2 regions of the Bacillus seohaeanensis genome follow, and region 2 is predicted to be linked to the other one. Evidence: riboswitches for the same ligand, from Rfam matches in the RefSeq annotation. Region 2 holds a riboswitch; the other holds the start of a gene.
What was found. Region 2 has a riboswitch for S-adenosylmethionine ahead of ACFSUL_RS05105 (5-methyltetrahydropteroyltriglutamate--homocysteine S-methyltransferase). Riboswitches for the same ligand answer to the same signal wherever they lie in the genome.
Positions count from the first base shown of each region.

Region 1: it holds a riboswitch for S-adenosylmethionine, as region 2 does, so the genes downstream of both, ACFSUL_RS06755 (hypothetical protein) here and ACFSUL_RS05105 (5-methyltetrahydropteroyltriglutamate--homocysteine S-methyltransferase) in region 2, are expected to answer to the same signal.

Region 1 covers NZ_JBHUMF010000015.1:134,309-139,961, reverse strand. The annotation lists gene ACFSUL_RS06770 (GNAT family N-acetyltransferase) at 1-41, shown strand, start outside; gene cspD (cold-shock protein CspD) at 253-450, shown strand; gene ACFSUL_RS06760 (metallophosphoesterase) at 512-1,363, opposite strand; SAM riboswitch class I at 1,504-1,609, shown strand; gene ACFSUL_RS06755 (hypothetical protein) at 1,750-2,085, shown strand; gene ACFSUL_RS06750 (hypothetical protein) at 2,567-2,812, opposite strand; gene ACFSUL_RS06745 (CD3324 family protein) at 3,678-3,941, shown strand; gene ACFSUL_RS06740 (FusB/FusC family EF-G-binding protein) at 4,144-4,782, shown strand; gene ACFSUL_RS06735 (hypothetical protein) at 4,925-5,161, shown strand; gene ACFSUL_RS06730 (hypothetical protein) at 5,610-5,653, shown strand, end outside.
Region 2 covers NZ_JBHUMF010000012.1:70,304-75,956, forward strand. The annotation lists gene ACFSUL_RS05095 (YhgE/Pip domain-containing protein) at 1-1,740, shown strand, start outside; gene ACFSUL_RS05100 (cytidine deaminase) at 2,065-2,463, shown strand; SAM riboswitch class I at 2,969-3,070, shown strand; gene ACFSUL_RS05105 (5-methyltetrahydropteroyltriglutamate--homocysteine S-methyltransferase) at 3,239-4,342, shown strand; gene ACFSUL_RS05110 (efflux RND transporter permease subunit) at 4,473-5,653, opposite strand, start outside.

The DNA of each region.
Region 1 (5,653 bases), on a different contig from region 2:
TGCGTATTTTAAAACGTGATTGGGAAAAAATAGGTGGATAGTGTTAATCCAGATAATTGGTAACAAAAATGGAACTTCTATGAAGAAACAATCTGTTATCTACTTGTTTTTGAAAATTCAATCTGTTATAGTATAGATAATATTTTTGTTCCGTTTAATTGGATAATTATAAATATAACTTGTTTTGATTAACTGTGAGCAAGAATAGCAAAATAAAGACATGTGCAAACAGCACTAGGAGGTACTAGCTAAATGTTACAAGGTAAAGTTAAATGGTTTAACGCAGAAAAAGGTTTCGGTTTTATCGAAGTTGAAGGTCAAGACGATGTATTCGTTCATTTCTCAGCAATTCAAGGTGAAGGCTACAAATCATTAGACGAAGGTCAAGAAGTTACTTTCGAAATCGTCGAAGGTGATCGTGGACCTCAAGCAGCTAACGTTCAAAAGTAATCTAAACCAAACTATCTAAATAGAGTACGCCACTTGGCGTACTCTATTTTTTTATTAGGGCCTATTTAGTGGAAAAAAGTTTTAGAACAATGATTTCTGGTTTGTTGAATATCCTTTGAGGGATGATGCTATTTCCTAAACCCCTATTAACAATCATTGTGGAGTTTTTGATAGTATATTTTCCTGTTGTATATTTAGGGAGAATCCCTTGATTGGGTGCTACTATTCCACCAACAAAAGGGATCCTAATTTGTCCACCATGAGCGTGACCAGTTAGTATGAGGTCAATAGTATATTCACTATATAAATGGAACATTTCTGGTCGATGAGATAAGAGAATTTGGAAATTATCTTGTTTTTCAATATGCTGTAGAACAGTATCGAGCTCCTCACGCACAATCTTTTTCTCATCAGCTTCCGCTACATTTGCAGGGTCATCGATGCCTATAATATGAATACTATCTTGACCTTTTGTTATTTTTTTATATTTATTATCTAGTAGAGTCACACCAAGTGTTTTTAAACTTGCTTTTAGTTCAGAATATTTTCCTGACCACCATTCATGATTACCACTTACATAATAAACGGGTGCCAATTTGAGAAGTTCCTCCATTAGAGTAAGACTCGCCTTTTTATCGTATTTTTTTTGATCTATTAGATCGCCAGTAAACACGATAATATCGGGATTTTGCTTTTTTATTTTTTGAACTAAATTTTTTTGGTTGTCACCGAAAGATTTACTGTGTAGGTCAGACAATTGGACAATCACATATTCATTAAAACTTCTAGGTATCTTTTTAGATGCTATATGAATGTGCGTCGTTGTTATTGCATTATTTTGATAGTATAAAAATCCACATCCAAACAGAAAAATAGTAATTACTGTAATAAGTATATTTCTTCTTCGTTTCATTTCCACCACACACCCCCTTATAAAGCTCACTTGAAAATACCAGTTTGACGTTTCAGGATATTAATTATATATAATTCCGATTGGATTACTATGATTTTGCTTTTCAACGTAAATAAATTGTAATATAATAAGAGAAACAAAGGTTATCAAGAGTGGACGAGAGAACTGGCTCTTTGACTCCACAGCAACCAGCCTTTTAGGAAAAGGTGCTACTACCAGCGAGGCTTTTGCTTTGAATGATGACAGACGGAATAGGTGCTTTTTGTGTTGATTCAGTGAATAAGAAGCATTTTGTAAAGAGTGACAGATGATTTCCTGTTAACTTATTATACATCGATTCCTCTTGATACCTTTAATAAATTACTGCAAGAAAAGGAGAGGAAAACATGAACCATAACGGATTAGCTCGAGGGTACATGGCAAAAAGTCTACCGGAAGAAAAGTTCTTATACCATGTTGCTGCATGTGTAGAAAAACAACTTAAATATTGGAGTGAAGAAAATTCACTTCTTTTAATTCTTGGAAAAAACACGAACGAATTATTCGTGTCGCAGAGAGAATCTGTATTTCATATTGATATACCCGATTGGATAGTAAAGCAGAAAAAAGGACTGGATCCATATTCGCTAGACAGATACATTTGGAGTGAATTGATCCGCAAAGGGTTAGAAATAGAAAGTAAGTCAAATTATATAAAACTTATTTTAAAATCATTAAAATAACCGGATCTAATAAAAAGAGGCTGGGACAAATGTGCTCTAGGTGAATAAAAATTCGAACTAATTCTTTCATTTGAAGGGAAATTAGTTCGGATTTTTTTATAAGTCTTAATAAAACTTGTTGTTCTTTTTAACTTGTTCTAGCTGTTGATTGGAGTGCAAGACGAAGACTCCTGCGGGAAAAGCGGAACAGGTGAGACCCCGCAAGAGCGCAGCGCATGTTTAGCTCCAGCGGCTAACTCGCTGTGAAAAAGATGAAATCCCCTAAAGGCAAAAAGCGCCTTTTGGGTATTTCCCTATTTTCTTCACGAGCTGACCAAGCCACTTCCGCTTTTCCCGGAGGCTCACCGACCGCTCGCGGAAAGCGAAGTCTTGACACGGAAATCAACAGCGGTGTGTAACAGCGATTACGAAATAATTTAATCTGATATTATTCGTCTTTAGGGGATAGTATTTTAGTTATGTCCCAACCTCTTTTTATGATTTACATGCGAACGAGCATAATTAATGTTATAAAGAGTGCTAGTTGGATTATTTCGCCTATTTTAGGTTTAACGTCAAGGTTTTTATATAGATAAAACCATTTGAGAATAAAAAAACTTGAAAATAATAGTAGTGCTGCAACGGTAACTAGTTTAGGTGGTTGAAAAGCAATAAAAAACACCCCGAAGAAAAATAAAACTCGCGATTGTCCCACATTAAATTCTTCCTCTGTCCTCTTTTTCCCCATAGGAATCCCCCCTGTCGCCGTCTTTTACGAGTATATCAGAATAGGAAATTCTTTTCTAAGAAACTACTATATTTCTAGCGAATAGTAAGAGTGTAAGGAGGTAATAGTTCCGTTTTATATAAAAATTAGAAAGTAGTTTAATTAGCTTACAATGTGGAATGAATGTATGTAACGATACTTTATTGGTTCCTCTAAGTCTTGATATAGGACTTATCGCCCAGTTGATGTGTATAATATAAAAAGAAAGTCATTATACCCTCAAAGATCTTTTACTTATCACGAATAGTGTAGTGAACAAAAGAACTAATTAATCTATATTATGGAGGTAATAAGTGTGGATATTGATCAAATTTTAGAAATGACCGTCGATATTGCAAGAGAAGAATGCAATCCTCCAATATATTATGTTGATATTGATAAATTACTTGATCAACCGGAAGATTTTATAGTGTAAAAACCATAGTTTACCTTAACTAAACGCACATAATTAAAAAAGCTAGGTAAAACTAGCTTTTTTATAGTACAAGAATTTATAAAGGTTATTCCTATATTAGGGTGTCGTGAAAAAGTGGTAGGTGCAATGGAAGTTACTTTATTTTATACTATTGAGTGGAGAACCCAAAATATTATTGAGTTTTAAGAGAGGTTCACAATGGTTAAGTCAATAATTGGGGAGGTGTACAAATGGTAAATATTCTTCGTTTACCAAAGTCTGCAGCGTCTCATGCAAAGCCTGGTATTGGAAAGGCGATACTTTGCATGGGGTGGACGCTTGTTTAACATAACATCGCCTTTGTGAGTGTATATTTCTAATATTCGGCTTTGCACCTTATTTATATTTTATAAAAATAAGGAGCTGGCAGAAATGAAATACGTAAAAGCAACCACAATATTACCCGAGAAGCTAATAATAGAAATTCAAAAATATGTTCAAGGGGAAACAATATATATTCCTAAACCAAAAACGACTTATCAGAAATGGGGTACTCGTTCTGGTACAAGAAAGAATATTGATGACAGAAATGCCTCTATTAAAAATGCGTTTAAAAGTGGCATTTCTATTAGTCAATTAGCAGACGATTATTTCCTTTCAACGGAAACAATTAAAAAAATTGTGTACTCTAAATAAATAGGTACGAGACTGTGGCACTGGTGATCTAGAGAATAGATTATCAGTGCTTTGTGTATGTAGAGTTTGTTTTATAATCATCTTTTACATTGAATAAAATGGGTGAATATTTTAAAGTAAAAACGGGATAAGAGTTAAAACTGCTTGTCTTCGGAAACCCTTCATAGGGTGAAAAAATAATAATTTACAAGGAATGATGAAAATGGAACCCTTCATTAGAAGTGATCAATACAATTTCATTAAAATGCAAACAAAGATTTTAGTAAGTGGGCATTCGACTGCAAACGATGTTGATGTTCTTAATGCACTAAGGTCTCTTTCAATAGAAAAAGTGTTAAATTTGTTTTCGGATATTAGTGATGAGCAGAAACAATTACTAAATCCGATTGTGAAAATTAAAGATAAAGAAGATGCTGGGGAATTTCTCATACAACTAAAGCCGTATGTTATACCCTTTAGAAACATTACAGAACAAACAATAAAAAAGTTATTTCCAAAAGTAAAGAAGTTAAAAGTTCCTTCACTAGAGAACATCGATCTGAAAGAGACTTCCTATTTAGGTTGGAAGGATAAGGGTTCTAATAAAAAATATATTGTAGCGGAGCGCGATAATAAGCTTATCGGTCTACAAGGTACAGTGAAAAGTGCAAATAAAAAAGGGATTTGTACACTATGTAATAGACATGAAGAGGTCGAAATGTTTATTTCTGAAACAAGGGCAACAGCACAAGGAACATTTATTAAAAGAGGGAATTATATATGTCAGGATAGTCAGACATGTAACCAGAATATAACAGAGTTAGATAAATTAAATGATTTTATTACGTTACTAAAAAAATAGGATGGCCGGTAAAGACGTTTCGTTTTAAACGAAGCGTTTTTTCTACATGTAAAAGAATGGGGAAAAGAGTGTTTAGTAGCAATGTCACTCTTTGGCTGGTATTATACTTGGATAAGTTATTTTTACTTGAGGGGTTAGATGAATGAAATCTTGGAAAAAATTCTTTGCTTTTGTTGGTATATTTATTGTAAGTAATATAGTTTTTACTATTATTTCAGGGATCGTTATGACTTATTTTTATGAACCCAGTTTTAATAAACCATCCTTCAATGAAACGAGCGTGGTATACAGAGGCGTATCCGCTTTAATAGCCACTCTATCCGCTATAACAGCCATATTATTTGCTTACAAACCATTCAAAAAACAATCCAAAAGCTAGCTGCTTTACCGATTTAGTGGGCTGAGGGACGGACCTCAGAAGGTGGTTGTTATTTTCTTCTACTTACAATATGACAATTATAACTTAGACAATTCCCACTCGGAAAAAATTGGTCAACCGAAAGATGTAGCAAATTTAATTTGTTTTCTTGTCTCGGAACAAAGGTAATGGGTCACAGGTCAGATCCTCCATTAAGAAGGTGGCTTTCGAAGATAATTTTAGAGGTCCGTCCCTCATCGCTTTAAAGCACTGAGGGACGGACCTTATTTTATTTTGGGTTTTTAGGTTTGTTGGAGACATTCATGTTTTTTTGGTTAGTTCTTGGCTCTTTTGCAAATTCTGTATCGCTTTTGCGTTTTTGCTCTGCATTTTGTTGGCTGTATTTCATGGATGTCCACCTCCTTTGTGTATAATTTGTCCAAGTTTTATATATATACTCTAGTCGAGTATGTGGTACCCGGATGTTAAAGAAGTATTCTCTGACAAGAAATG
Region 2 (5,653 bases):
CCCTCATTTCTTAGTTATCCTGCTCAGGCAGAAATGGAAGGCAAAGTCACCTCAAAAGATGAAGTGGTGTATGCAACATTAAATGCCAATGGAGACCTGAATCATATCTATGTCGTGAATACCCTAGAGGTAGCACAGGCTGGAAAGATCTTGGATTACGGAAAGTACAGCAGTGTCAAAAATCTGACTGATTTAACGGAGATTGATCAAGAGGGACAGAAAGTGCAAATGGAGGCTCCGGAAGGAAAATACTTTTATCAAGGAAATATGAAAGAGGATACCGAACTGCCTTGGGATGTGAATGTTTCTTATCTGCTAGATGGACAGGATGTGAAACCGTCGGAACTTGCAGGGGAAAATGGTCATCTTGAAATCAACATCGATACAGCTCAGAATAAAGAGACTGATTCGGTATTCTATGAAAATTACTTATTACAAGTTTCCTTGACGCTTCCGAATACGTATCAGAACATTGAAGCTTCAGGCGGAATGGTTGCGAATGCAGGAAAAAATAAGCAAATTACGTTTACCGTCATGCCTGGACAAGAGGAAAAGCTTAGTGTGAAAGCAGATGTCGAGGATTTTGAATTTCAAGGAGTGGAAATCGCAGCGGTTCCATCTACACTGCCAATCGATACATCGGGCACGGAAAATATGACGGAAGACATGTCCGCTTTATCTGATGGCATCAGGGAATTAAATAACGGTGTCGCTGACCTTAAAAAAGGTGTTTCCGAATGGAGTAGTGGTGCTGTCAGCTTACGCGATGGTTCTGCAGAGTACAATAATGGAATGAGCGAGGTGGCTGGCTCCTCTTCTAAACTTATTGGTGCATCGGGATCTATTCGCGAAGCACTCGGTAAGATTAATCAATCCCTGTCTGGCCAAACAGCTGAAGTAGATTTAACGAGCTTGTCTGAACTGCCGGCAGGTCTTACTCAATTAGCAGATGGCCTTACGGAAACAGCCAATGGTTTATCCACCTTACAAAAAAATTATTCACAAGCATATAAGGCGTTAGATAGTGCGATTGTGGAAATTCCAGCTCAGCAAATCTCCGCTGAAGAGATTGCCGCATTGTATGAGAGTGGGGCCGATGCTAAGGTCGTGGACAAACTGGTGGCATCCCATAAAGCTGCTCAAAAAGTAAAAGAGACCTATGCTCGGGTAAAAGAAGCCTTTGCTGTAGTAGAACCGACTTTGAATGAGATCAGTGGATCGGTAAGAGAGATGAGCGGACAACTGACGTCTACTGCAACTAATCTGTCTACCTCTCTTAAAGAGACAAACCTGAGCGGACTGAGTGAATTACAAAAAGGTCTAGCAGCGCTGTCTTCTAATTACACCGAGTTCCATTCCGGATTAGTTAGCTATACAGATGGGGTGAGTCAATTATCTTCATCCTATAACAAGCTTCATTCAGGTATTGTGGAGCTGACTGGCGGAACAAGCGAATTAGAAGAGGGTGTTAGCGAACTCCACAACGGGACCAACAAATTATACGAGGAAACAAAAAACTTACCAAGCCAAATGCAAGAGGAAATCAATAAAATGATCCAGGAATACGACAAATCGGATTTTGAACCTGTATCCTTTGTTTCCTCTAAAAACGAAAAAGTCTCTTCTGTTCAATTTGTCATCAAGACAGAGAGCATTGAAAAAGAAGAACAAGAAACGAAGAAAGCGGAACCTGAGAAAGAGAAAGGGTTCTGGGAATTGTTAGTGGATCTATTTAAATAGTGGGAAAAGGGGCATGCAATAGTTGGAAAATCAACTTATTGCATGCCTTTTTTATAAGGGCGCCCCCACCTTTGTCAGCCCCATTGAACAAAATAATAGATTTTATCGCAAATGTGCAGCCCCTAAAAAGCTGCGTTTTTAGCCCGAGTAGAAGGTGGAGTTGCATCTACAAGAATTCCTGCGCCACTAATTACACCAAAATTTCAGCTGGGTCTAATATTGACAAACTTTTCAAAAAAATGTATTATAAAAATCCTGCCAATCAAACGGTTGGCGTAAAGGGGACTGTGAAAAGTTCATTCTTCTATGTAAGGGATGGATAATATGAATAAAGAGCAACTAGTGGAAAGTGCACGTAAGATGAAGGAAAGAGCTTATGTACCTTATTCTAAATTTCCGGTAGGAGTAGCACTACTATTAAAAGATGGTACGGTTATTAATGGAGTAAACGTGGAAAATGTTTCTTTAGGCGCAACAAATTGCGCTGAGCGAACGGCTGTATTTACTGCAGTAACAAATGGTTACCAAAAAGGTGATTTTCAAGCTATAGCTGTTGCTGGTGATACGGCAGATTTCCTCCCACCTTGTAGTATTTGCAGACAAGTTCTAGCAGAATTCTGTTTACCTGATATGCCAGTTTATTTAACAAATGAGAACAAAGATATATTAGAGTTAACATTAAAAGATTTATTACCTTACGCTTTTACAGATTTAGATATGTAAAATACAATACTTAACAAATTAACTAAAGAAGGGCAGGTTTTGAGTATCTTTTCTCAAAGTTTGCCCTTATATTATTTGTTTAAAATAGTTGCTAAATTAACTATTTAATTTAACAAGCCGTAGTAATGAAGATCTTTAATAATCGGATATTTTAGTATAAGAATGAGTGGCGGAAGAGAAGGAAGCATATTAGACTGAATTGTATAGTGGAATTTTCAGGTGTATACTTATGTGACAACATTGAAAAGAGCTTGAAGTGGAAATCTTCTCTATCTAACAGTGCTCTTAATGGAATAAAAGCAGGATTCATATTAATTTTCTTAGTTTTTTATTGGCTCTTTTCTCTCCATGTTTTTCCTCATAATATAATTCCGTAGGATTTGCTATAAGCTATTAATCTTCGGGAAGTTACAGGAAAAACAAAATGGAGAAACTTTTTATTAGTGTTGACAAACTACTTTTTTAGGTTTATAGTAAACTCAATAATTTAATATTTCTAAATTTTTTCTTATCTAGAGAGGTGGAGGGACTGGCCCTTTGAAGCCTCGGCAGCAGACTTTTAAGAGTACTGTGCCAATTCCAGTAGCATAATGCTAGAAGATAAGAGGAGTAGGTAATCTCATTTGTCTATTAACCCCTCTTCTTATTTTGGAAGAGGGGTTTTTTATTTCTAGCATAGAATCAGGTACATTTGCAGCATTGTGTACGGATTGGATAAGAGGATTTGGCAGTATGTTTTCATTCCACTAATAAAAATTAAGGGAGAGGGATTAAAATGACAAAAACATTAGTTAAAGCACCATTTAGAGCAGATCATGTAGGGAGTTTGTTACGACCAGAGAGAATACATAAAGCGAGAAAAGAATTTCAAGAAGGAACAATCACTGCACAAGAACTACGTGACATTGAAACAGCAGAAATTAAAAATATCGTTGATAAGCAAATCGAAGTCGGACTGCAAGCTGTCACAGATGGAGAGTTTCGCCGTAGATTTTGGCATACAGATTTTCTAGAACATTTAAATGGTGTAGAAGGGTATGTTCCAGACCATGGTTTTAAATTTAAAGGAGAAGAAACGGAAAGATACGATGTGCGTGTTATCGGAAAAATTTCTTTTAACCAGGATCACCCACATGTAAAAGACTTTATCGAATTTAAAGAAATTGTTGGGGACCGTGCGATTGCAAAACAAACGATTCCAAGTCCAAATCAATTGTTTAACGCCGGTATTCGTAATCAAGACATTTATCCGGATATTAAAGAATATGCAAATGATATTATTAAAGCATACCGCGATGCCATCCAAGCTTTTTATGATGCAGGTTGCCGTTACTTACAACTAGATGATGTATACATTGCTGGTCTTAATGCACCGGAAATCCCATTTAATGATAGTGGTTATTCCCGTGAACAATTAATTGACTTGGCATTACAAGTTGTTAATGGTGTACTAGAAGATAAACCAGAAGATCTAATTGTAACGACTCATCTTTGCCGTGGTAACTACCGGTCTAATTGGGCATTTGAAGGAAGTTACGCTAAGATTGCCCCGACATTATTTGCAAAAGAAAAAGTAAATGGATTTTTCCTAGAATATGATGATGACCGATCTGGAGATTTCAAACCATTGGAATACATTCCAACTGGAGGTCCTCAAGTAGTGCTAGGTGTATTCACATCGAAGCATGGTGAATTAGAAGATAAGGAAAACATTAAAGCGCGTGTGGAAGAAGCAACAAAATATGTACCATTAGAGCAATTATGTATTAGTCCACAATGCGGTTTTGCTTCTACTCATCATGGAAATATTTTAACTGAGGAAGAGCAATGGACGAAGTTGAAGTATATTGTAGATATTTCTAAAGAGATTTGGGGATAAGAGGTGAAGAGAACGCCTTTAGATGGGGGACTCTTTTGAACCACCTTCCAGTTTTTGAAGGATACAGTGTAGTGTGAGTAAATCCAAACAAAGGCCCTACAGGATGAAATCATCCTGTAGGGCCTTTTTATTAGTTTTCTTTTATATCTTTACGGTTTTTCTTAAATAACTTCGATAATAATTCGTAAACAATTGGAACAACAATTAATGTTAATAATGTTGCACTTGTTAAACCACCAATTACCGTAATAGCGAGACCTTTTGATATTAAACCGCCTCCGCCAGAGCCAATTGCTAATGGTATTAATGCACCAATCGTTGCAATTGCGGTCATGAGGATTGGACGCAAGCGCGTTGATCCAGCTTCGAGAATTGCTTCACGCATATTCATGCCATCACGTTCCATGTGTATAATACGGTCTACTAGTACAATGGCATTTGTTACAACAATACCAATTAACATTAATAGCCCCATCATAACGGAAACAGAAATTGTTTCACCTGCGATTAATAACCCTACAAAGGAACCAATTACCGCAAACGGTAAGGAGAATAGGATAGCAAATGGTGCAAGACCTTCCCCGAATGTTACAACAAGGATGAAGTATACAATTAGGATGGCTGCAAGCATTGCTACACCAAGTTGTGTGAATGTTTCTGTCATGTCTGCAGCAACACCACCGACCCCAGTCGTTACGCCTTTAGGTAAATCTAGTTCTTCAATCGCTTCGTCGACTTCCGATGTTGCTTTTGAAATATCATCACCAATGACTGTTCCTGAGACAGTAGCATAGTATTCACCTTTACTACGTGCAAGTGTATTTAATGTCGTACCTTCTTTAACTGTTACGAGCTCAGAAAGTGGCATCGCTGTACCAGTTGCTGTCTGTACTTTGGTTGCCAATAGTTCATCAATTGACTTTGGTTTTTCTGTTTGCTCTTGTTGCACGATGACATCTAACGTGTCACCGTCTTTTTCGACAGTTGTCAAGGTTTCCTGTGTTTGGTCAGGACTCAACATCATAACAATTTGACCCGTAGTTAAACCATACTGCAGTAATTCCTCTTGTTCGACATGGAAAGTATACTCAACATATGCATCCTCTGCACTTGAAGAGACATCTTCTAAGTCATCATTTTCTTTCATAACTTTTTCTGCCATTTTTACAGATTTATTTAGATTATCTAAATCTTCACTGTAGAAGGAGTAACTCACTTCATTAGTATTCATGGACATGGAAGTGAAGTTTTGGCTTTTCCATTCACCAGATTGGTCAATGTTAAACACATATTCTTCAATTTCTTCACGTG